3 regions of the Ferdinandcohnia sp. QZ13 genome follow, and region 1 is predicted to be linked to each of the others. Evidence: riboswitches for the same ligand, from Rfam matches in the RefSeq annotation. Region 1 holds a riboswitch; each other region holds the start of a gene.
What was found. A riboswitch is a leader RNA that binds a small molecule or an ion and turns the genes downstream of it on or off. The one in region 1 is predicted to bind thiamine pyrophosphate.
Positions count from the first base shown of each region.

Region 2: it holds a riboswitch for thiamine pyrophosphate, as region 1 does, so the genes downstream of both, tenA (thiaminase II) here and thiT (energy-coupled thiamine transporter ThiT) in region 1, are expected to answer to the same signal.
Region 3: it holds a riboswitch for thiamine pyrophosphate, as region 1 does, so the genes downstream of both, RGU12_RS01490 (3-oxoacyl-ACP reductase) here and thiT (energy-coupled thiamine transporter ThiT) in region 1, are expected to answer to the same signal.

Region 1 is NZ_JAVIVW010000015.1:1,971,507-1,978,514, reverse strand. Features, by position in the region: gene ychF (redox-regulated ATPase YchF) at 1-856, shown strand, start outside; gene rpsF (30S ribosomal protein S6) at 1,023-1,310, shown strand; gene ssb (single-stranded DNA-binding protein) at 1,365-1,931, shown strand; gene rpsR (30S ribosomal protein S18) at 1,981-2,220, shown strand; gene thiT (energy-coupled thiamine transporter ThiT) at 2,307-2,873, opposite strand; TPP riboswitch at 2,949-3,050, opposite strand; gene RGU12_RS23515 (YybS family protein) at 3,277-4,206, shown strand; gene RGU12_RS23510 (DHH family phosphoesterase) at 4,234-6,207, shown strand; gene rplI (50S ribosomal protein L9) at 6,204-6,650, shown strand; gene dnaB (replicative DNA helicase) at 6,944-7,008, shown strand, end outside.
Region 2 is NZ_JAVIVW010000001.1:6,943-13,950, reverse strand. Features, by position in the region: gene RGU12_RS00060 (carboxymuconolactone decarboxylase family protein) at 26-694, opposite strand; SAM riboswitch class I at 860-966, opposite strand; gene tenA (thiaminase II) at 1,090-1,770, opposite strand; TPP riboswitch at 1,873-1,973, opposite strand; gene trmL (tRNA (uridine(34)/cytosine(34)/5-carboxymethylaminomethyluridine(34)-2'-O)-methyltransferase TrmL) at 2,095-2,565, opposite strand; gene RGU12_RS00045 (YidH family protein) at 2,661-3,047, opposite strand; gene RGU12_RS00040 (DUF3231 family protein) at 3,177-4,205, shown strand; gene RGU12_RS00035 (glycine zipper domain-containing protein) at 4,293-4,751, opposite strand; gene ltrA (group II intron reverse transcriptase/maturase) at 5,050-6,333, opposite strand; gene RGU12_RS00025 (ATP-binding cassette domain-containing protein) at 6,916-7,008, opposite strand, start outside.
Region 3 is NZ_JAVIVW010000001.1:288,469-295,476, reverse strand. Features, by position in the region: gene RGU12_RS01500 (Na+/H+ antiporter NhaC family protein) at 1-895, shown strand, start outside; gene thiW (energy coupling factor transporter S component ThiW) at 934-1,437, opposite strand; gene RGU12_RS01490 (3-oxoacyl-ACP reductase) at 1,459-2,220, opposite strand; TPP riboswitch at 2,313-2,419, opposite strand; gene RGU12_RS01485 (DNA alkylation repair protein) at 2,484-3,146, opposite strand; gene RGU12_RS01480 (hypothetical protein) at 3,262-3,393, opposite strand; gene RGU12_RS01475 (alpha/beta fold hydrolase) at 3,581-4,633, shown strand; gene RGU12_RS01470 (hypothetical protein) at 4,978-5,118, shown strand; gene RGU12_RS01465 (RlpA-like double-psi beta-barrel domain-containing protein) at 5,166-5,612, opposite strand; gene RGU12_RS01460 (RrF2 family transcriptional regulator) at 5,738-6,184, opposite strand; gene hmpA (NO-inducible flavohemoprotein) at 6,357-7,008, shown strand, end outside.

The DNA.
Region 1 (7,008 bases):
AGGGGAAGGTCTTGGGAATAAGTTTTTATCACATATCCGCCAAGTGGATGCGATTTGTCATGTTGTACGCTGCTTTGCAGATGATAATATTACACACGTAGCGGGTAAAGTGGATCCAATTGCAGATATTGAGACAATCAATTTAGAGCTTATTTTAGCGGATTTAGAATCAGTAGATAAGCGTATTGATCGTGTTGCGAAGCTCGCAAAGCAAAAGGACAAAGATGCTGTTGCAGAGCATGAAGTGCTTGTCATGCTAAAAGAAGCATTTGAAAACGAACAGCCGGCTCGTGCAGTAGAATTTAGTGACGAACAAATGAAATATGTAAAAGGTATGCATTTACTAACAAGTAAACCAGTTTTATACGTTGCTAATGTTGGTGAAGATGATGTAGTTGATCCTTCATCAAATGAGTATGTTCAATTGGTTCGTGAGTTTGCACAAAAAGAAAATGCTGAAGTCATTGTTATTTGTGCAAAGATTGAGTCAGAGATTGTCGAGCTTGAAGGGGAAGAAAAGGCAATGTTCCTAGAAGAGCTTGGAATTGAGGAATCTGGACTTGACCAATTAATTCGTGCTGCATATCATTTATTAGGTCTAGCTACTTATTTTACAGCTGGTGTACAAGAGGTAAGAGCGTGGACGTTTAGAAAAGGAATGAAAGCTCCACAGTGTGCAGGGATCATTCACTCTGATTTTGAGAGAGGGTTTATCCGAGCGGAGACTGTATCGTATGAAGATTTACTTTCAGGTGGTTCTATGACAGCTGCTCGTGAGGCAGGTAAGGTACGTCTTGAAGGAAAAGAATATGTTGTTCAAGATGGAGATGTCATTCACTTCCGTTTTAATGTATAAGGAATATTAAAAGTAGCCACAGGACGAGTTTTCGTTTTGTGGTTTTTAAACATTTCTTGCCTACAAATTATTCATGTGATATAATATCTTTCTGTGAGTAATTGAAATAATTGCTCCTTGCTCTTTTTAGATAAAGAGCCGTTAGTCCAAAAGGAGGTGTAACGTGATGAGAAAATACGAAGTTATGTATATCATCCGTCCAAACATTGATGATGAAGCAAAAAAGGCTTTAGTTGAGCGTTTTAATGGCGTTTTAACTGACAATGGTGCGGAGATTACAAACGTAAAAGAATGGGGTAAGCGCCGTTTAGCTTATGAAATCAATGATTTCCGCGATGGTTATTACATGATTCTTAACGTAGTGTCTAACGCTGAAGCTGTTAGCGAATTCGATCGTTTAGCGAAGATCAGTGAAGACATTATCCGTCATATCGTTGTTAAAGAAGAAGAATAAGAATATTTAAGAGTATAGACTCTGTTTCAATATCCTGTTAAGGAGATGGTTCTGATGATGAATCGCGTAGTTCTCGTTGGGAGACTTACAAAGGATCCGGAATTACGATATACCCCAAGTGGAGTTGCGGTTGCAACCTTCACACTCGCAGTGAATCGAGCATTTACGAATCAGTCAGGGGAACGTGAAGCTGACTTCATTAATTGTGTTGTATGGCGCCGACCAGCTGAAAATGTCGCGAATTTCCTAAAAAAAGGGAGTTTAGCAGGCGTTGATGGTCGTCTTCAAACAAGAAATTATGAAGGTCAGGATGGCAAACGCGTCTATGTTACTGAGGTTGTAGCAGAGAGTGTTCAATTCCTTGAACCTCGAAATGCAAATGACCAACAGCGCAGCGGTGGAGGTAACTTTGGTGGCAATAATGGCGGAGGCTATGGTGGTAATCAAGGTGGCTATGGTGGCAACCAGGGTGGAAACCAAGGCGGTGGCCAAGGTGGATACTCTCCATTTGGACAGAGTCAGAACCCGAATCAAAACCAAGGACCTACAAGAGTAGACCAAGATCCATTTGCAAATGATGGACAGCCTATCGATATTTCAGATGACGATCTTCCGTTCTAACTTGTAAGTCAATCGTATAAATTAAAAACTAAAAAAGGAGGGAAAATCAATGGCAGGCGGACGTAAAGGTGGACGTGCAAAGCGTCGTAAAGTGTGTTACTTCACAGCTAATGGAATTACACACATCGATTACAAAGAAGTAGATTTACTAAAAAAATTCGTTTCTGAGCGTGGTAAAATCTTACCTCGTCGTGTAACTGGTACAAGCGCAAAATACCAACGTAAATTAACTGTTGCTATTAAACGTGCTCGTCAAATGGCATTATTACCATATGTATCTGGTGAATAATAAAGAAAAGCGATGATCGTCAATGCGGTCATCGCTTTTTTTACATCTTGTTTTTAAAGGAACCGCGAGAACCGTCCCTATGGTTCCTATTTTTGTTTTAGTACGATAAAACGTGGTGAAGCAATGATTAGGATCGATAGTACGATTGTACATAAAACGAATGTTGCTAGCATTGTTATTCCGTTGAAGGTGAAGGAATACCAAACTGGGTTTTCAATTTCTGGTGCAAAATATTCAATAAAGATAAAGCCAGCTAGGAAGTGCCAGAAATAGCGTGCAAGACTACCAATAAATATTGCAAAGGTAATGGCAATCAGTGCTTTTGATTTCTGGTTGTTTTTTAAACTTTCCTGTACGATTGATTTGAAAATTCCTCCTAATCCAATGAACGAAAAGGCAATGATATATTCCATAATGGCTTGAACAGGGTGTACAATCCATGGGTCAAATACTAACTGCAGTAATCCCCATAACAAACCAGATAACATTCCAATTTTTATACCCCATCTTAAAGCAATAATAAAAACAGGGACCATTGCAAATGAAATAGATATGGCTGGAGTAATGTCAATCGATGGAAGTAAATCCAACACTAGTGCTAAGGCAGCAAAAATTGCGGCTTCAATCATTGCTTGTAATCTTGTGCTTCTCATAAAAAAATCCCCCTTGAAGTATGTTGTAAAAAAAACGCACCCCAAAGGAGAACAACTTTAATAAAAGTATAAGTTCACAGGTAACTCTCACATCCCTACGCTAGCATTAACTAACAGGTTCGAAGGGTCTGAACTTTAATGTTCACTCTCAGCAAAATTGCTCCCCTTGTGGTTACGTTTATTCATTTAATTACTATCATAATAGAAAATAGGGAAAAGTAAAACAAAAAGTTTTAGTTTACAGAGGAACTTCAACAAAAGACTGAACATCCGGTGTCAACATCGAAGTAACCCATCCTGTAGAAGTCCAAAAGTTGAAGACTTTCTAGTAAATCTTTAAAATAGAAAGTGATTGTAAAAATAGGCTCATGTTTACAAGGGTCATCTAAGTTGAGGTGAAAAGGTGAAAAACGCTAAAAATTTAACAGAAGGCGCCATGCTGCTAGCGGTATATAGTGTACTGTTACTTCTTACTTTATATATCCCACTACTTGGAACAGCACTTTCATTCCTTTTACCCATACCATTTATCTTGTTTACTGTGAAATATAGGGTAAAGCAGTCATTGTTATTTATACTAATTGCCTTTTTATTATCCGGTCTATTAGGTTCGGTTATGGGGATTATACATACGGTTACGTTTGGAATTACAGGAATCTTACTAGGTGAATTGATTAATCGGGGAAGAAGCGGTATCGAGCTATTTCTAGGCTCCTGTTTATCGTACTTGTTCTCAATCGTGCTCCTGTATGTTACAGCTATAATAGTTCTGCAAATTGATGTATATGACATGATTCGAGAGAGCTCGCGGGAATCTTTTGCCATGGCAGAGAGTATAATGAGGGCAACAGGGGGCGAAGTGAATAAAGAAGTCATTGCAAGGCTTGAAGATTCGATTAACATGATGCAATACATGATCCCAAGTATGTTTGTTTTGTTTTCGATGATTTTAGCCTTTGTTACGGTCGTAGCCATGAAACCGGTGCTTGTCCGACTTCAAGTAAAATTGAATCCATTCCCACCTTTCCGTGAAATTAATTTCCCTAAGAGTATTTTGTGGTATTACTTACTAATTTTACTTTTTAGCTTTGTTGAACTGGAAAAGGGCACGTTTGGGTATACCGCCTTTTTAAATCTCTTTTTTGTTCTGCAGTTGTTCATGGTGATTCAAGGCTTGTCGCTCATTTATTATTTCTGTCATCAAAAAGGAATTACAAAGGCTGTGCCAATTATACTGACAATCTTAACACCATTTCTCCTTTATATTATTCGAATCTTAGGTATAATTGACTTAGGGTTTCAACTGAGAAATCGAATTAGTGGAAAGAAGTAAAACAAAGCTTTAGGAGCTGAAAATTACATGCCAGACTTTTACAAAAGGAAGTTATTTCGCTATCCTATTTATGCATTGCTTGTTCTTACAAGTGTTTTTAGTGCAATTCTCATTTTTTTTCATTGGATGATTGGGTTAGCATGTTTTCTGCTCCTTGGATTTATTGTGTATTTTTTATTAAAAGCAAACTCGATTCTAAAAAAGGAAATGGAGCATTATATCTCGACCCTTTCGTATCGCTTAAAAAAAGTTGGCGAAGAAGCGTTAATGGAAATGCCGATTGGGATCTTGCTTTATAATGAGGAGTTTCAGGTAGAGTGGGCTAACGCCTACTTATCGAACTTTCTTGACGCAGATACGCTGGTAGGTAGATCACTTTATGATGTTGAGGAACTGATTGTTCCCTTAATTCAACAAGAAATCGAAAGTGAGACAATTACATTAAATGAGCAGAAATTTAAGGTCATCATAAAGAGAGAAGAACGTTTACTTTATTTCTTTGATGTAACTGAACAAATGGAAATTGTGCAATTGTATGAGGCTGAGCGGACTGTTTTAGGGATTATCTTTTTAGATAACTATGATGAAGTAACCCAAGGGATGGATGATCAACGAAAGAGTTCATTAAATAGCCAAGTCACATCCATACTGAATGAATGGGCGAATGAGCATGGTGTCTTTTTAAAGAGGACTTCGTCTGAGCGCTTTATCGCTGTGTTGAATGAAGAAATCTTATCGAATCTTGAAAAAACAAAGTTTACGATTTTGGATGATGTGAGGGAAAATACCGCAAAAGATAGCGTAGCATTAACCTTAAGTATTGGGATTGGAATAGGGGTCCAAACACTTCCAGAGTTAGGAGTTGCGGCACAATCAAGTTTAGACCTAGCATTAGGACGTGGCGGAGACCAGGTTGCGATGAAACTCCCGAATGGGAAGGTTAAGTTTTATGGCGGCAAAACGAATCCGATGGAAAAACGGACTAGGGTTCGCGCTCGCGTGATTTCACATGCATTAAAGGAAATTGTCTCTGATAGTGATAAAGTCATCATAATGGGCCATAAATACCCTGATATGGATGCAGTAGGGGCTTCCATTGGGATTTTAAAAGTGGCACAAATGAACCATAAAGAAGGATACATTGTTTTAAATCCGAATGAAATTGATTCAGGTGTAGGACGTCTCCTTGAGGAAGTGAAAGAAAATACAGAACTCTGGTCCTATTTTATTACACCGGAGCAAGCTCTTGAAATCGCTACAAATGATACGCTACTTGTTGTTGTAGACACCCATAAGCCGTCGCTTGTAATTGAGGAGAAACTCGTATCAAAAATTGATAAAGTAGTGGTCATTGACCATCACCGTCGCGGTGAGGAATTTATACAATCACCATTACTCGTATATATGGAACCTTATGCGTCATCTACGGCGGAATTGGTTACAGAGCTTCTTGAATATCAGCCAAAGCGTAAGAAAATCGATATGCTGGAGGCAACGGCTTTACTTGCGGGAATTATTGTTGATACAAAGAGCTTTACGCTTCGAACAGGATCTAGAACATTTGATGCGGCGTCCTATTTACGTGCTCAAGGAGCGGACACCGTTCTTGTTCAGAAATTCCTGAAGGAGAACATGGAACAATATAAAAAGCGTTCAAAACTGATTGAATCAGCGTTTATTTATAAAAATGGAATTGCAATTGCAAAAGGAAAAGAAAATGAGACTTACGATCAAGTGATGATTGCTCAAGCAGCAGATACATTACTTACAATGAATGATGTAGTCGCATCATTCGTGATTTCCATCCGCCATGATTTAAAAATTGGAATTAGTGCTCGTTCATTAGGAGATGTCAATGTACAATTGATTATGGAAGGTTTAGGTGGAGGTGGTCATTTGACAAATGCAGCTACTCAGCTAGAGGACACAACGATTGAAGAAGCAGAAGAACAGCTACTTTTAGTTATAGATGAGTATTTAGAGGGAGGTACCAAGGAATGAAAGTTATTTTCTTAAAAGATGTAAAAGGTAAAGGAAAAAAGGGAGAAGTGAAGAACGTATCTGATGGATATGCACACAATTTCCTATTCAAGCAAAACCTTGCGATTGAAGCGACACCAGCAAACATGAAAACATTAGAAGCAAAGAAAAATAAAGAATCAAAAGAAGCTGCAGAAGAATTAGAACAGTCAAAGCAATTGAAAGAGAAACTCGAAGCTTTAACTGTTGAGTTACAAGCAAAAGCGGGTGAGGGCGGCAGACTTTTCGGATCTGTAACAAGTAAGCAAATTGCCGATGAGCTTGCGAAAAAGCAAGGTATCAAAATTGATAAGCGTAAATTTGATCTTCCAGATGGAATTAGAGCATTAGGTTATACAAATGTACCTGTAAAATTACATCCAGAAGTATCAGCAACTGTAAAGGTACATGTCAAAGAACAGTAATTTCCATTGAAAAAGAATATAGAAAACAGATAGAATGAAAAATGTGGTTTTGTTTACATACAGGATCACATTTTTTTCGTATAACAAGCTTTTTCATTCTGAAATAAGTATAATAGATAAATAGATATATAAGAAAAGCTTAATGCTTCCGTTTATCGACGATAAGCATAAGACGAGCGCTGGCAGAATGTGCATTTTACCTTCAGAAGCTATTGGCTTAGACTAAAGAGTCTATAGCGCCTGGAGCTAGACAACAATCACAAATTTATACAAATAAAGGGAGTGGAGAATAGTTGAGTGACATTTTTGCTGATCGTATTCCTCCGCAAAATATAGAGGCAGAGCAGGCGGTTTTAGG
Region 2 (7,008 bases), on a different contig from region 1:
TTTTCACTTATTATTTTTCTCTTAATTACTTCTCGTCATACGCGTTAAGTGCGTTCACACTGTGCGCCAGCGCAGATCCTGCTTTTAATGCAATGGCAACGAAGATGGCTTCTGAAATTTCTTCCAAATCGGCTCCTGCTTTTTTAGCATTCTTCGTATGAAGGTCGATGCAGTAAGGACAACCTGTCGTATGTGCACAAGCAACTGCAATCAACTCTTTGTCCTTTTCTGTTAAGTTTTGCGCTTTGAGCGACTTACTGTCAAAATCTATAAATGCTTTAAATGCCTCTCCACTCAAGGCCGCAAATTCTTTCAGTCTAGCAAAATAGGATGCCTTATACAGCTCTTCATCGCCATTTCCATCATAAGCGTTGAGTGCATTCACTCCATGGGCTAAAGATGAACCAGCCTTTAATGCAGTCGCAACAAAAATAGCTTCTGCCACTTCCTCTTTCGTTGAGTCATTCTTTTTGGCATTACCAACATGTAACTCAATGCAATATGGACAACCTGTGATATGTGCGACCGCCACGGCTATCAGTTCTTTTTGTTTCACTGAAAGTCGACCCGCTGCTAAAGCTTGGCTATCAAATTTGATGAAAGATTGAAAGATCTCTGGAGCATATTGTTTCAATTCTGGAAGTCTTCCGAAGTATTCCTTTTTGTACAAGCTATCTGATTTTGTTACTGTCATTTTGCATCTCTCCCTTGGGTATTGGGTATTTTCCACAATTAAAATACGATTTTTCACATCAACTTACTTAGTTTTGTATAATGTGGATACCTAATGTTCGTTAAGTGAAACATATAAAATTCAAAAAAGCCTCTTCCGATGAGGAAGAGGCTTTTTGTACGTCCACACTCATCTTTCAAGCATTTGCTTGCTGGAATTAGCACCTTGATACAAATCGTAACGGTTGCTGCGGGATCAACGGACCAGGTTCCTCCCCCGACTCTTGATAAGAGAAAATCGTATTTAAGTTAGGAATTTATTATTTACTACCTTACATGAATGGACAAAAGCTTGTCAACAGAAATATTGGATTATTTCGAAAACATATCTCTCTATCGAGTTTCAAGATTTAACACTTATAGATTAATAGGCCACTCCTCTAAATCTTCCGCCATATCCCAAAACATGTATTCGTACATGCTTGTTTTGACCACAATTTCTTCAAGTGTTGCTAGTTCTCGTTCAGATTTTTCACTAGCCATTTCATTGAGAAGGGTTTTACAATCATCGGATAACTTCGTAAATTCATCGGATGCATACATTTTAACCCATTCTCCATAAAATTCATGTTCGATGGCTCCTGGCCATTTTACGAGCTCTTTTCCGATAAAATTATAACTCCATGCACAAGTAAGGACCGCTGCGACAACATTTTCAACACCCCCAAGATGGGCGACGTTCAGCATGTAGCTTGTGTAGGAAGTGGTAGTTGCTGCGGGCTTGGTGTCCTCAAGTTCTTCATGAGAGATACCAAATTTCGCAGCATATTGACGATGAAGATCCATCTCCACCTCAAGCGTACCATGTAAAAGATTTGCAAAAATGGACATTGTTTTTAAATCGGGAGCTTTTGCACTTCCTATCGCAAATAGACGGCTATACTCAATTAAATACACATAATCTTGTTTCATATAATGCTTAAATTTTTCCTTTTCCAACCAGCCCTCGCCTATCCCTTTGACAAAAGGATGTTCCAAATACGAATTCCATATCGGTTCTACTCGATTCCATAAACGATCTGTAAATAAATGACTCATTTTCATTTCCCCTCTCTACTTTTGACATTAGGGGAGATAAAAAAACAAAACCCATCACTAGTGACTAGGAATGGGTTCGGCAATATATCATCGTAAACACGACAAATACCAACTCCACTTCCCTACGCTAGTGTTACCTAGATCAGGTTCAAAGGGTCGATATTTCTATCTCTCAGCAAATACATGCTCCCCTAGTCGAATTGTTAGATTATTAAGTTACTATCTATTAGTTAAACATAGCCAGTGAAAATAAGCAAATGCTTGAAAGATTACCAGCCTTTCTATGTGCAAGCAAACAAAAAATACTCCTAGACGGAAGATTTCTTATTTCAAATTCGGATATCCTTGTTGTCTTAATGCCTCATATACCAATATCGCAGCTGTATTTGAAAGGTTAAGGGATCGAACATGTTGATTCATAGGAATTCTCAAAAAGTGATTTTTATGTTTTTCTAGTAAATCTTTTGGTAATCCAGTGGTTTCTTTTCCAAACATAAAATAATGTTCTTTTGAAACATCGCTGAAATCAAAGGCTGAATGTGTTTTTTCGCCAAACGTTTCAATATAGTAAAACTCACCTTGATTTCTCGAAAAAAAGTCATCTAATGAATCATAGTACGTGATATTTACAGAATGCCAGAAATCGAATCCCGCTCGTTTTATCATTTCTTCATCTGTTGAAAAGCCAAGTGGTCGGATTAAATGTAAGGCTGTATCCGTTGCCGCACAAGTACGTGCAATATTTCCGGTATTAGCCGGAATATCTGGTTGATAAAGTACAACATGTATTGCCAAGAATGGTCACTCCTAATTATGATTTCCCTCCAAATTATAGCATAGAGACCGAGAACAGAGGTACTTTAGAAAAGTTTGTTATACCTAGTTAGTCCTTACAAAATCACAAAGTAAATTCCAAAGACGACTGCAATCGTTATGACAAAAATCCCAAGGGTAAGCACCGTGGTTTTGGGTGTACGGAATGTCTGGTTATTAATCGCATTAATTTTTCTCATATAGGCAATCATAGCCATAATAATTGTCAGAATGCCGATCCCCACTGAAAATAGACCAATAACATTAGCTAATAGATCCCTCAATGGAGAAAGGTTGGTTTTCATTGTAAAATGCAAATTCGTTACAAGGAAGCCAACCCCAATAATCGCAATTGCCGTTCTTACCCATGCTAAAAATGTTCGTTCATTCGCAAGATGCTGCTGAATGTATGTAGAATCCACCGTTTGATTGTTCTCCACTTTTTTCGGGTTATCTCTATTCATAACATCACTCTCTTTATACTTGAGTTTAAACCTTCTTAAAATAGTAATTCGGTTATCAGTGTTTAATTCCTAGCTACATTCCATAAAATAACACAAGTATATTAATTGATAAAATCGGAGGTATATTTTTTGGGTATCTTTAAGGAAAGTAAAAACAAGACCAACAGTTTAACCGCTGCCGAAGTATCCGCACTGTGGCTTCAGTATATGGGTGATAGTATGGCTATATGTGTATACAAATATTTTCTTAACATTGTTGATAACAAAGAGATTAAACCTATTTTAGAACGTTCCTTACAGTTAGCTGAAAGCCATATTACGAAAATCAGCAAATTCTTAAAAAGTGCTAATTTCAAACTTCCAATTGGATTTACTAAGAGTGACGTAAATGTTAACGCACCTCGACTGTTCTCAGATCAATTTTTACTATTTTATTCCTATATTATGACGATCCATGGATTAACCGCTTATAGTTTGGCGATCACAAACACGGAACGAGAAGACATTCAAAATCACTTCTTTGAGTGCACGGAATCTTCTAAGGAACTGTTTCAAAATATAGTGGAATTAGCTAAGAACGAGCCAAAATTCACAAGTGTTCCAACCATTCCTTCACCAAAAAAGACCGAGTTTTTCGAATCACCAGGATTTGTTTCAAATTTAATTGGTGACAAACGGCCACTTAATAGTTCGGAAATTAGCACCCTTTTCTTTAATTCAACGAAAACTGGATTTATCAAATCATTAAGTTTAGCTTTTAGTCAGGTAGCTAAGTCAGAGGAAGTACGAGCGTTTATGGTGAAAAACGTTAAATTAGCAGGAAAAGATGCCGAAAGTTTTGATCTAATCTTGCAACAGGATCACTTACCAATCCCTGAGAAATGGGATGCTGAGGTTACCGACTCAACAATCAGTCCATTTTCTGACAAATTGATTATGTTTCACGCAGGCTTTTTAGTCAATGCCGCTCTTTCTTACTACGGGGCATCATTAGGCTCCAGCTTTAGGTCGGATATCATCCTTAACTATTCTAAAGTCTTTACCCATGCCATGGAGGCAGGTGCATTTTCTTACAATATCATGGTGAAACACGGATGGTTAGAAAAACAACCAGAAGCAATTGATAGAAAATCGTTGGCAAAAGGTTCAAATAAGTAAACAAAAAAAGGAGAGATTGACTGGTCTCTCCTTTTTTACCCTTCCTGTTCACCATGTTATAAACATAACCGCGAGATACCCATAAGACTAAATGGTATTTCCCTTTTTCTTAGCATCTGCATCCAAACCAGCACCTATTGCGATGCCTAGACTCATTCCAATCGGTATTCCTAACCCAATATTTTCAAATATCGTTAATCCAAACACAATACCCAAACTCATCCCTATTGACATATATAATGTTAAGTACATCCCCTCAGGTACCAACTTATGCTTCTTCTGAAGATGAGACACAATGTCATTAATCAGTTTTTTATGATGGTTTAGAATCATATCAATCCGGTCTATATTCGCTTCTAGTTGAATAAAATGATTCTTCATTTCAAGCAAATATCGCTGACAATCCGCACAGTCTTCAGAAAACGAAGCAAGCCTTTGAACCACTCGTTCACATTTATTTAAATTAAGTTTTTTACAACTTTCTTTGCTAACGCCGCTCTTGAACTTTTTTATAGTGGCTAATAATTCATCTGCGTGTTTTCCCAACGTAGCACCCCCTTTAAGATAATTAGAAATCATAAAATGCCGGATAGTTATATTTTATATAAGTTATTCGATCTAATTTTTGATGAGTAAGCAATTATGTTGATTTAAATTGCTCAACTGCACTTCCGTTCAACAAATATCATGTATATTTGATCACATTTTTTACTTACATTTATTTACGATTGAAGCTAGATTTAGTTTCGCATTTTTATATGAAATGATCTAGTAGGAGGCACTTTCGTGCCGTCCTCTCACACCACCGTACGTACGGTTCCGTATACGGCGGTTCAATTTTATACTAAGCATGTACTTTGTTATAATGTTCCACGCATGAGATTAGTCCAAATTGGGCTAATCTCTTATTCGTTATTGTTGTGGTAAGTACCCATGAGTAAGCGATACGTACTATTCCTTTACTGGTGTGGCTATATTTATAAGCATTATATTTGTTCATTCCCAGTTTAATTAAATTCTTTCTACGGTTTTTGGCTGTTTTCCATTTCTTCCAAATACACATCCGTAGTCTAACTCTTGTGTGGGAATCTATTGTTCCCAACAGCTTTTTCATATAACCAATTTTGAAATAGTTTATCCATCCTCGTATTACTTGGTTGACTCTTTCAACCTGATACTTCGTATCAACACTCCAGTTTTTCCGTGTTAATTGTTTCAACTTAAACTTGAAGTTTTCTACTGACTTTTGATGTGGTTTTGCTTTGTACAAATCCATTTGATAATCTTTGAAGAAACCGAATCCTAGAAATTTCATGGAGGGGTCATTTGGCCTTGTTACTTTCGTTTTACTGGCATTAACAATCAAGCCTAGCTTCTCTTCTATAAACCTTGTCACTGACCTCATCACTCGTCTCGCAGCCATCTCGCTTTTGACCATAATAATGCAGTCGTCCGCATATCTGACGAAACGGAGACCTCGTCTTTCAAGTTCCATATCCAATTCATTAAGCATGATATTGCTGAGTAAGGGTGATAAGTTTCCTCCTTGCGGAGTTCCTATAACTGTTTCTTCATAATCTTCATCTATTTGTACCCCACTCACTAAAAACTTACGAATGAGAGAAATGACGTCACCATCATCTACTGTTTTTGATACAAGATTCATTAGTCTATCGTGATTGACCGTGTCGAAGAAACGTTCTAGGTCAATATCTACAATCCAATCATGACCCTCATTTAGAAATTCTAGAGCTTGTAATATAGCCATCTCTGCATACCGTCTTGGTCTGAATCCATAACTATATTCACTAAATTGCCTATCAAATATAGGTGTAAGTACTTGTGCAATTGCTTGTTGAATGACCCTGTCTTTGACCGTTGGTATTCCTAAAAGTCTAACTCCGCCATTTGGTTTAGGAATCTCCACTCTTAATACGGGAGAGGGTTGATATTTTCTTTGGCGAATTTGTAAGATGATTTCATCCTTATTTAATGCCATATATGCCCCCAATTCATCTACAGTCATTCCATCTATACCAGCTGCACCCTTATTCTTTTCCACCTGCTTGAATGCCAGGTTAAGATTATCCCTGTTTAGGATTTTATCAAGTAGTTTTCCTTCATACATGCTTGTTATTTCCTTTCTGTCTCGTGAAGGCGGTATCCACTTTGTCGCGATGTGCCAGTGGTCTATTTCCTCTTCCAATTGAGATTTCTATAACGATAAAATTGTTCAGCCCTTCGCTCCTTCTAACTTTCATTAGACATCTTCACTACTACGGCTTCTGCTGACTTCTCACCATCCAGTCTTATATCTCTATAAGATTTTGGTATAGCTTAGTGAGACCTCCCCAGTTAAGGTACGAACTCTTTCCCTCCATCTATCTGCCATATTTACACCGTATGATTACTGTAGCTATTGGACTTTAACTTCTTGTGCAGTCTTATCCTCATACGTTGCCTCCTATATGGTTTCTGTTCGTCAGACCGGAGGTTTGCCGCGAGCTTCCTTCAGATTCCACGTCTCCATGGACACCCTTGCTTTTAGCTATGTGCTTACCGCTACAAGGTCGCACTCGGGACTTTCACCCGTTAGAGTTCGCCCATGCTGGGCGAACACAAAAAGTAGCCCTAATTAACTAGGGCTACTATCGAAAACAATCTCTTTGCCGGGAAGTACTTTCACACACCAGAACAGTCACCTATACTTTTAAATGTATTTCGCAGTTATCGACCGCTCACAATTCTTAAGTCCTGCTGGTGGACCTTCGTATAGTATTTCTCCACCACCGGTCCCGCCATC
Region 3 (7,008 bases), on a different contig from region 1:
TGGTATTAAAGGTCTTGACCTAGGTATGTCCGCATATGAAGTTTTCCTACTAAGCATCCTGTTCAATTTTTATGCAATTGCAATGCTTCTTATTGGAATCATGCAAACATTATGGCCATCTAAAAAAAAGTCCAATTCTGATAAAAATCAGGACCAAGAAGAAAATGAGCACGAATTTCACCGTATGGGGATAAAAAAAGAGTTATCGCTTGTAAAAGCTCAGCCTTGGAATTTAATAGTTCCAGTATTTCTATTGTTAGGATTATCGCTTTACCTACTATGGGAGGATGGCAAATCACTCGGAGCCGAAACGGTTTTTGAAGCATTTTCGATGGCTGATGCTACTTTTGTGATGCTATTAGCTGTGTTCATCACCCTCGTTTTTACATTTGTCTTTTATGTGATTCGAAAACAGAAATTACATGAGATTATGTATCATTTTTACGATGGCGGGAATCAAATGATGCAGGCGATAAGCCTCCTTATCTTAATATGGGCCCTAACTTTATCAGCAGAGGAACTCGGTTTTTCTGTATTTATTAGTTCAACCCTAGGTTCATTTCTACCCGGTTTTTTGACTCCTGCAACGATTTTTATTATCGGCTCTGTTGTTGGCTATTTTATTGGGTCCTCATGGGGAACGTGGGGCTTATTTATGCCGCTTGGGATAGCGCTAGCTTTGTCGACAGGTGCCTCGATCCCATTAACCGTTGGAGCTGTTTTTGCGAGTGGAGCATTTGGGGCGTTGACTTCCCCTCTTGGTGATACAACCATTACAACAGCATCGATTTTAGATCTGGACCTAGTTGACTATGCTCAATACAAATTAAAAGTTTCAACCATAGGTGGCATCCTTGCAACAGCTCTATATATCGCAGGTGGTTTAATGATTTAAAAAAGACTAAACGCTAAATGTTTAGTCTTTTTCCGATGTTAAAGGTTTCGTTCTTGATATGTTTTAAAGGCAGGGTTTTTTAATACAATGCCAACAATAATAAACCCAAAGATAGAACCTGCAATTGAGCTAAAAATAAACGATGGTACGAATCCAAAAAGCGCAGCATCTTGACCAAGAATGAGTGTGGCGATTGGATAGCAAGCCATCGCACCCAATAGTCCAGTTCCGACAATTTCACCGGTCATTGCCATAGAAGCTTTCTTTGTTTTTGAATATAAATAGGCTGCTAAAAATGCTCCAATCATACTTCCTGGAAAGGCAAATAACGAACCCGTACCAAGCATGTTTCGAAGTAAAGATACTGAAAAAGCTTGAAGTACTGCGTATGCTGGACCCAAAATGACTGCCGACAATACATTAATAAAATGCTGCATTGGAAACACTTTTGTAAATCCGATTGGTATCGCAAACAAATGGCTTGTAACTGTTCCTATTGCGACAAACATCGCTGTGATTGTCATTTTTAAAGTTTTATTCATTGTGAATCCTCCTTTGAATTGTTAGTCCATTACTAATCCACCATCAACGACAAGGTTCTGCCCAGTTACTCCTTTACTCCATGGTGATGCAAAGAAAAGAACCGCATTCGCAACATCCTCTGGTGTAGTGACTTTTTGAAGGGGTGTAGAATTCTTAATTAATTGGAAAACCTCTTCAGAAGTTGCTGAACTTGCATCTGTTGTTTGAAGTAAACCTCCTGATATCATGTTAACGTTAATGCCATATGCACCAAGGTCTTTTGCCATGTTCCGAGTAAATCCTAAAAGTGCTGCCTTACTGGTGTTGTAATCATGATAAGCAACGACAGGGTTTTGGAAGAGATTCGTACCAATTGTCACGATTCGACCAAAGCCTAATTCCTTCATGTCAGTAACCGCAGCCTGAGTCGTATGTAAAGCTCCTCGTATTGCACCTTCAAGCTGTGTGTGATAATCCTCCCAAGATATATCTTCTGCGTTTTTTCTAGTAATTGGGTCAAAACGGAAATTTATTAAAGCGTTATTAACAACTGTTGTTATAGGTTGATCAAAATGCTTTTTCGCTTCAATAAATAAGTTCTCTACCTGTTCACGATTTCTCACATCAGCTTGAATCGCAAGCGCGTTTTCACCAATTTCTTCTTTTAGAGAATGAGCTTTGGCTTCGCTTTTGAAGTAATTGATAACCACTTTCGCTCCTTCATTTACAAATCCTTTTACAATTTCCTTTCCTAGTCCACGTGCACCACCGGTAACGAGAACAACCTGATTTTGTAACTTCATTCTAGTAGCCTCCTAATATGGTAAGATAAGAAATACGCAAAAAAAGCCAGACCCACATAAATGGACCTGACTTAGGTAGCAAGAAAAAATGGAAGTTTTCCACTCTACTTTCCTCCGCCGGTATTACCCGGATCAGGTCCAAAGGGTTAAAAAACGTCCGTTTTTCTCTCAGCCCAATCGGGCACCCCTAGTAGTTTGCGAATATTCTTTCTATAAGCATAGTAGGTTAGGACAAAAATGTAAAGGTATTTGAATACCAGCCTTTAAATATATTTACTCCCCTCTCTAACGCTCAACTTCGCCAATGTTTTTTCATTTATAAATTCACGAACTGAATCTGGGTTCGTCTTTGAATATTCCCTTAATGCCCAACCGATTGCCTTTTGAATGAAAAATTCCTTACTATCTGCATTGGCTCTTATGTATTTGTATAGGTATGTTTCATTTGTTTCTAGTTTATATTTTAATTGAAATAATACCGATGAACGTTTTAGCCATATGTTGTCACTAAATGCCCATATTTCAATTCTTTCCTCAATTATGCTGGGTGTATCTTTTGCGATTTTTCCAATAAGATGTGGGGCAAGAACATCGACCGTATCCCACCAAGATTTTGTGATAATGAGATTCTCTATAAATAGCAAATGGCTGCTATTTATTTTCTTTAAAGACCTGACTAAATAGTCTAAAGCTGCATATTGATATTCGCGTTCTTCTTTCATCCACAATTGTTTGACAAGCTCAAGATTAATTTCTTGCTGTAAAATACCTGTTTCTTTATAAAAGTCACGCATTAATTGTCTTCTTAATGGTGCTTTTATTCCAAGGAATGGGAAAAGGTTTTTCATATATTTCTTCATTGGTTCTGCATTTTCTTCATTTCTATTAGATTCAAATAATTCAACAAGTTTATTTAATTCGTTCATATCATACTCCCTTAGTACGTTTCCTTTATTGTACTTTATTACCTTTTATAAGCAAAATAAAAAATACCATCTTTTCTATGTAGAATACGTACGAAAAGATAGTATTTAGAGTACATTACTGCATCTTTATAGGAGTAACAACAGCAAATAAATTTTCTGTTGGATTGTTAAGGTTTACTTCGATTACTTTGTAGCCCTCTTTGTCTTTGTAATCATTTGAAACAGTTGTTTTAATCTCGTTGCTCATCTTCCGTACTTCCCTTCTAACAGTTTTCTCACACAATAAGTAGTATATGAAGGGGAAACGAAAATGTGCTTACTTTTCAAAAAAATATTCAAGATTATTAAAAAAGTTTGTCCACCTAGTAGTTCTTAAGCTAGATTTATTCTATATATTGTATTAGTAGAATCAAAAAAAGAAAGGTGGTCCCACTTTGATTGAGAATTCATTTTATAGCCAAGAACTCCACGGTCCTTATGAACTTCATAATTTAGGGGATTTTACGCTAGAAGAAGGTGGAATGATTCCAAACTGTCAACTTGCCTATGCGACATTCGGTGAATTAAACGAAGCGAAGGATAATGTAATTGTCGTCCCTACTTGGTTTTCCGGTACAAACAAGGCCTATGAGCCATATATAGGCGAAGGAAGAGCATTAGATCCTAGTAAATACTTTATTGTAATTATCAACCAAATTGGAAATGGACTTTCAAGTTCCCCACATAACAGCCCCGCTCCTATTAGTATGGTAAACTTTCCGAAGGTCAGGATTAGTGATGATGTACGTGCTCAGCATCAATTCCTTACTGAAAAATATGGGATTGAAGAAGTTGCGTTAGTTGTTGGTGGTTCGATGGGAGCCCAACAGACATATGAATGGGCTGTGAGATATCCGGATATGGTCAAACGTGCTGCACCAATTGCTGGAACTGCTAAAAATACAACACACGATTTCATCTTCACAGAAACTTTAATAGAAGCCATCACTTCAGATCCAGGCTGGAAAAATGGAAACTATCACTCTTGTACGGAGGTAGTCGAAGGTTTAAATAGACATGCAAAAATATGGGCTGTTATGGGGCTTAGCACAGAATTTTATAAACAAGAAAAATGGCGCCTATTTGGAGTCAATTCTGTTAACGAATTCGTTAACGATTTTTTACAGCCACTTTTTGCGGCGATGGACCCAAATGCGTTGCTCACGATGGCATGGAAATGGCAACGTGGGGATGTAAGTAGAATGACAAACGGAAATCTAGAAGAGGCACTTGGAAGAATCAAAGCAAAAACCTTTGTTATGCCGATAGATGAGGACATGTTCTTCCCTCCACGAGACTGTGAAGACGAACAAAAAATGATTCCGAACAGTGAACTCCGATTAATCAAAAGTATTTGCGGTCATTTTGGCTTATTTGGTGTAGAAGGACCAGATTACTTTGATCAGATTGACAAACATCTTATAGAACTATTAGCCACACCGGTATAAAATATCATACTAATAAAATTGAGCAATCTACTTAGATGGCTTCAGAGTATAGACAAAGTCAGTACTGACTTTGTCTACACGTTTTTTTACAGGATATCTAGATGTAAATTACTCTCCCCAAACTGTCTTGAAAACGCTTGTCAGACAAGGCGCGCAACTGATCGAAGACGCGAAGAGAAGTTGCCTTCATGAGCGGACGAGAGAGGCAAGCAACGAAGTATGCGAGCGTTTGTCAACAGCCTGGAGCCATCTACGTAGATGGCTTTTTTATCTGATTAATATGTGTAAAAAGAACCTCAAAAAGCCATATTAGTAAAATAACATATGGGAAAGGATGGAAATCTATGAAGAAAGATGAGCATGTAAAGAACCAGGTTCTTTATATTACAAACCCTGCTTACGATGCTTTGCATTCAGAACATCTTCTTGAGGAAAATGATGAGGAAAATCATTGCGAACCTATCAATAAAACGGATGTAGAGTAATAAATTGAAAAAGGAGGACAATGGTCATTGTTCTCCTTTAGTCTATATTAGTCGAGTGGTGTAATTTCTACATTTAAAACGCCAACACTTGGTGAAGCACCCAATGCTTCAAATGCTTTGCGGTGAAGGTTAATTCGATTTGCTGGGAATTTCTTCACCTGATCAACTACTGTTACTATTACGTCTTGATTCGGAACAAAAGAAACATTTCGGATTCGTAAACGTTGACCACATTTAAATGGACTATTTTCTCCGACTGCTACAGTCATGTTGTTGTCATAGGACCAACCCATTTCACATTTTGTTGGTGTTCCGCCCCATGTCCAAGTAGCTTTTCCTAAAATCGTATCGGGATTTCGATTCCAATCCCACCCATAGTAAGGTGTTGGGTACGGTTGTACGTACTGGTGATAGTAATATTCATCATACATGTTCCGTGGTTCTAAGTATCCGTGACAATAAGGGCAGTAAAAACCAGACGTCTGATTTATCATCTCTCTCCTTCTCCTTTAAAAACCAATTTTCTAATTACTTCGTCTACTTAAATGTATGTAAAACGACTACTATTGGTTCCTGTTGGAGAGTTATACTTAGACCTCTTTGTGGACATGGAATTTCTTTATTTCTGATCCTGAATGTGAAATAAACTGAGCAAGTCTGATTTATTCGTCACTAAGTCTTCTAACGTATAGCCATTTAATACATTTATGAAAGCCTGTAATGCTTCATTTAATGCATGTTTTAGTTTACAAGATGGTGAAATGGAGCAGTAGCCCCCTCCCTCTTTAAAGCAGTCCACGATATTGAAGTCGTCCTCTGTATTCGACACGACCTCCCCAATATTAATATCTTTTGGATGCTTCGCAAGCCTAAAGCCCCCATTCCTTCCACGAATGGTTTTGATGTACCCTAGTTTTCCTAAATGATGAATGATTTTCATTAAATGGTTTTTTGATATATTATAAGCTTCTGCAATTTCTTGGATTGTACACAATTCTTCTTCATTTTTCATTGCCAAATACATTAAAACGCGTAAAGAATAATCCGTATAATTAGTTAACTTCATTTAAAAAACTCCTTATATTGATGAGTTCTTAATAAGTATAGCACGAAAGTCCTGTTTTCACTGTAAATGTGACAATTTTTTAAAAGATGTATTAAAAAGGTATCTTTTATTTGCACTGTCGTTATATTATAAACATGTATTTTAAATATTTGTTTTGAAAGGACGTCATATCATGCTAACTCAACAAACAATTGAAATCGTAAAAAGCACAGTTCCAGTACTTGAAAAATACGGTAAAGATATTACAACACATTTTTACAAGCGTATGTTTAAAAATAACCCAGAATTGTTAAATATTTTCAACCATGCAAATCAAAGACAAGGCCGCCAGCAAACAGCTTTAGCAAACGCAGTTTATGCTGCGGCTGCTCATATTGATAATTTAGGAGCTATTCTTCCTGTTGTTAAACAAATTGCTCAAAAACACCGCGCATTAGGAATTCAACCTGAACATTATCCAATCGTTGGTGAAAACCTACTTGGTGCAATTAAAGAAGTATTAGGGGATGCAGCAACAAATGAAATTATCAACGCTTGGGCTGAAGCTTATGGGGCAATTGCAGATGCGTTCATCGGTGTGGAAAAAGCAATGTATCAGGAAGCAAAGGAACAGCCTGGAGGTTGGGAAGGCTTCAAAAACTTTGTTGTAGACCGTAAAGTGAAAGAAAGTGAAGTTATTACTTCCTTCTATTTAAAGCCTGAAGATGGAACAGAAATTGCATCTTATCAAGCCGGTCAATACTTAACTGTTAAAGTGCAGCCTGAGGGTGACGAATATACACATATCCGCCACTATAGCCTTTCAGATGCACCTGGGAAAGACT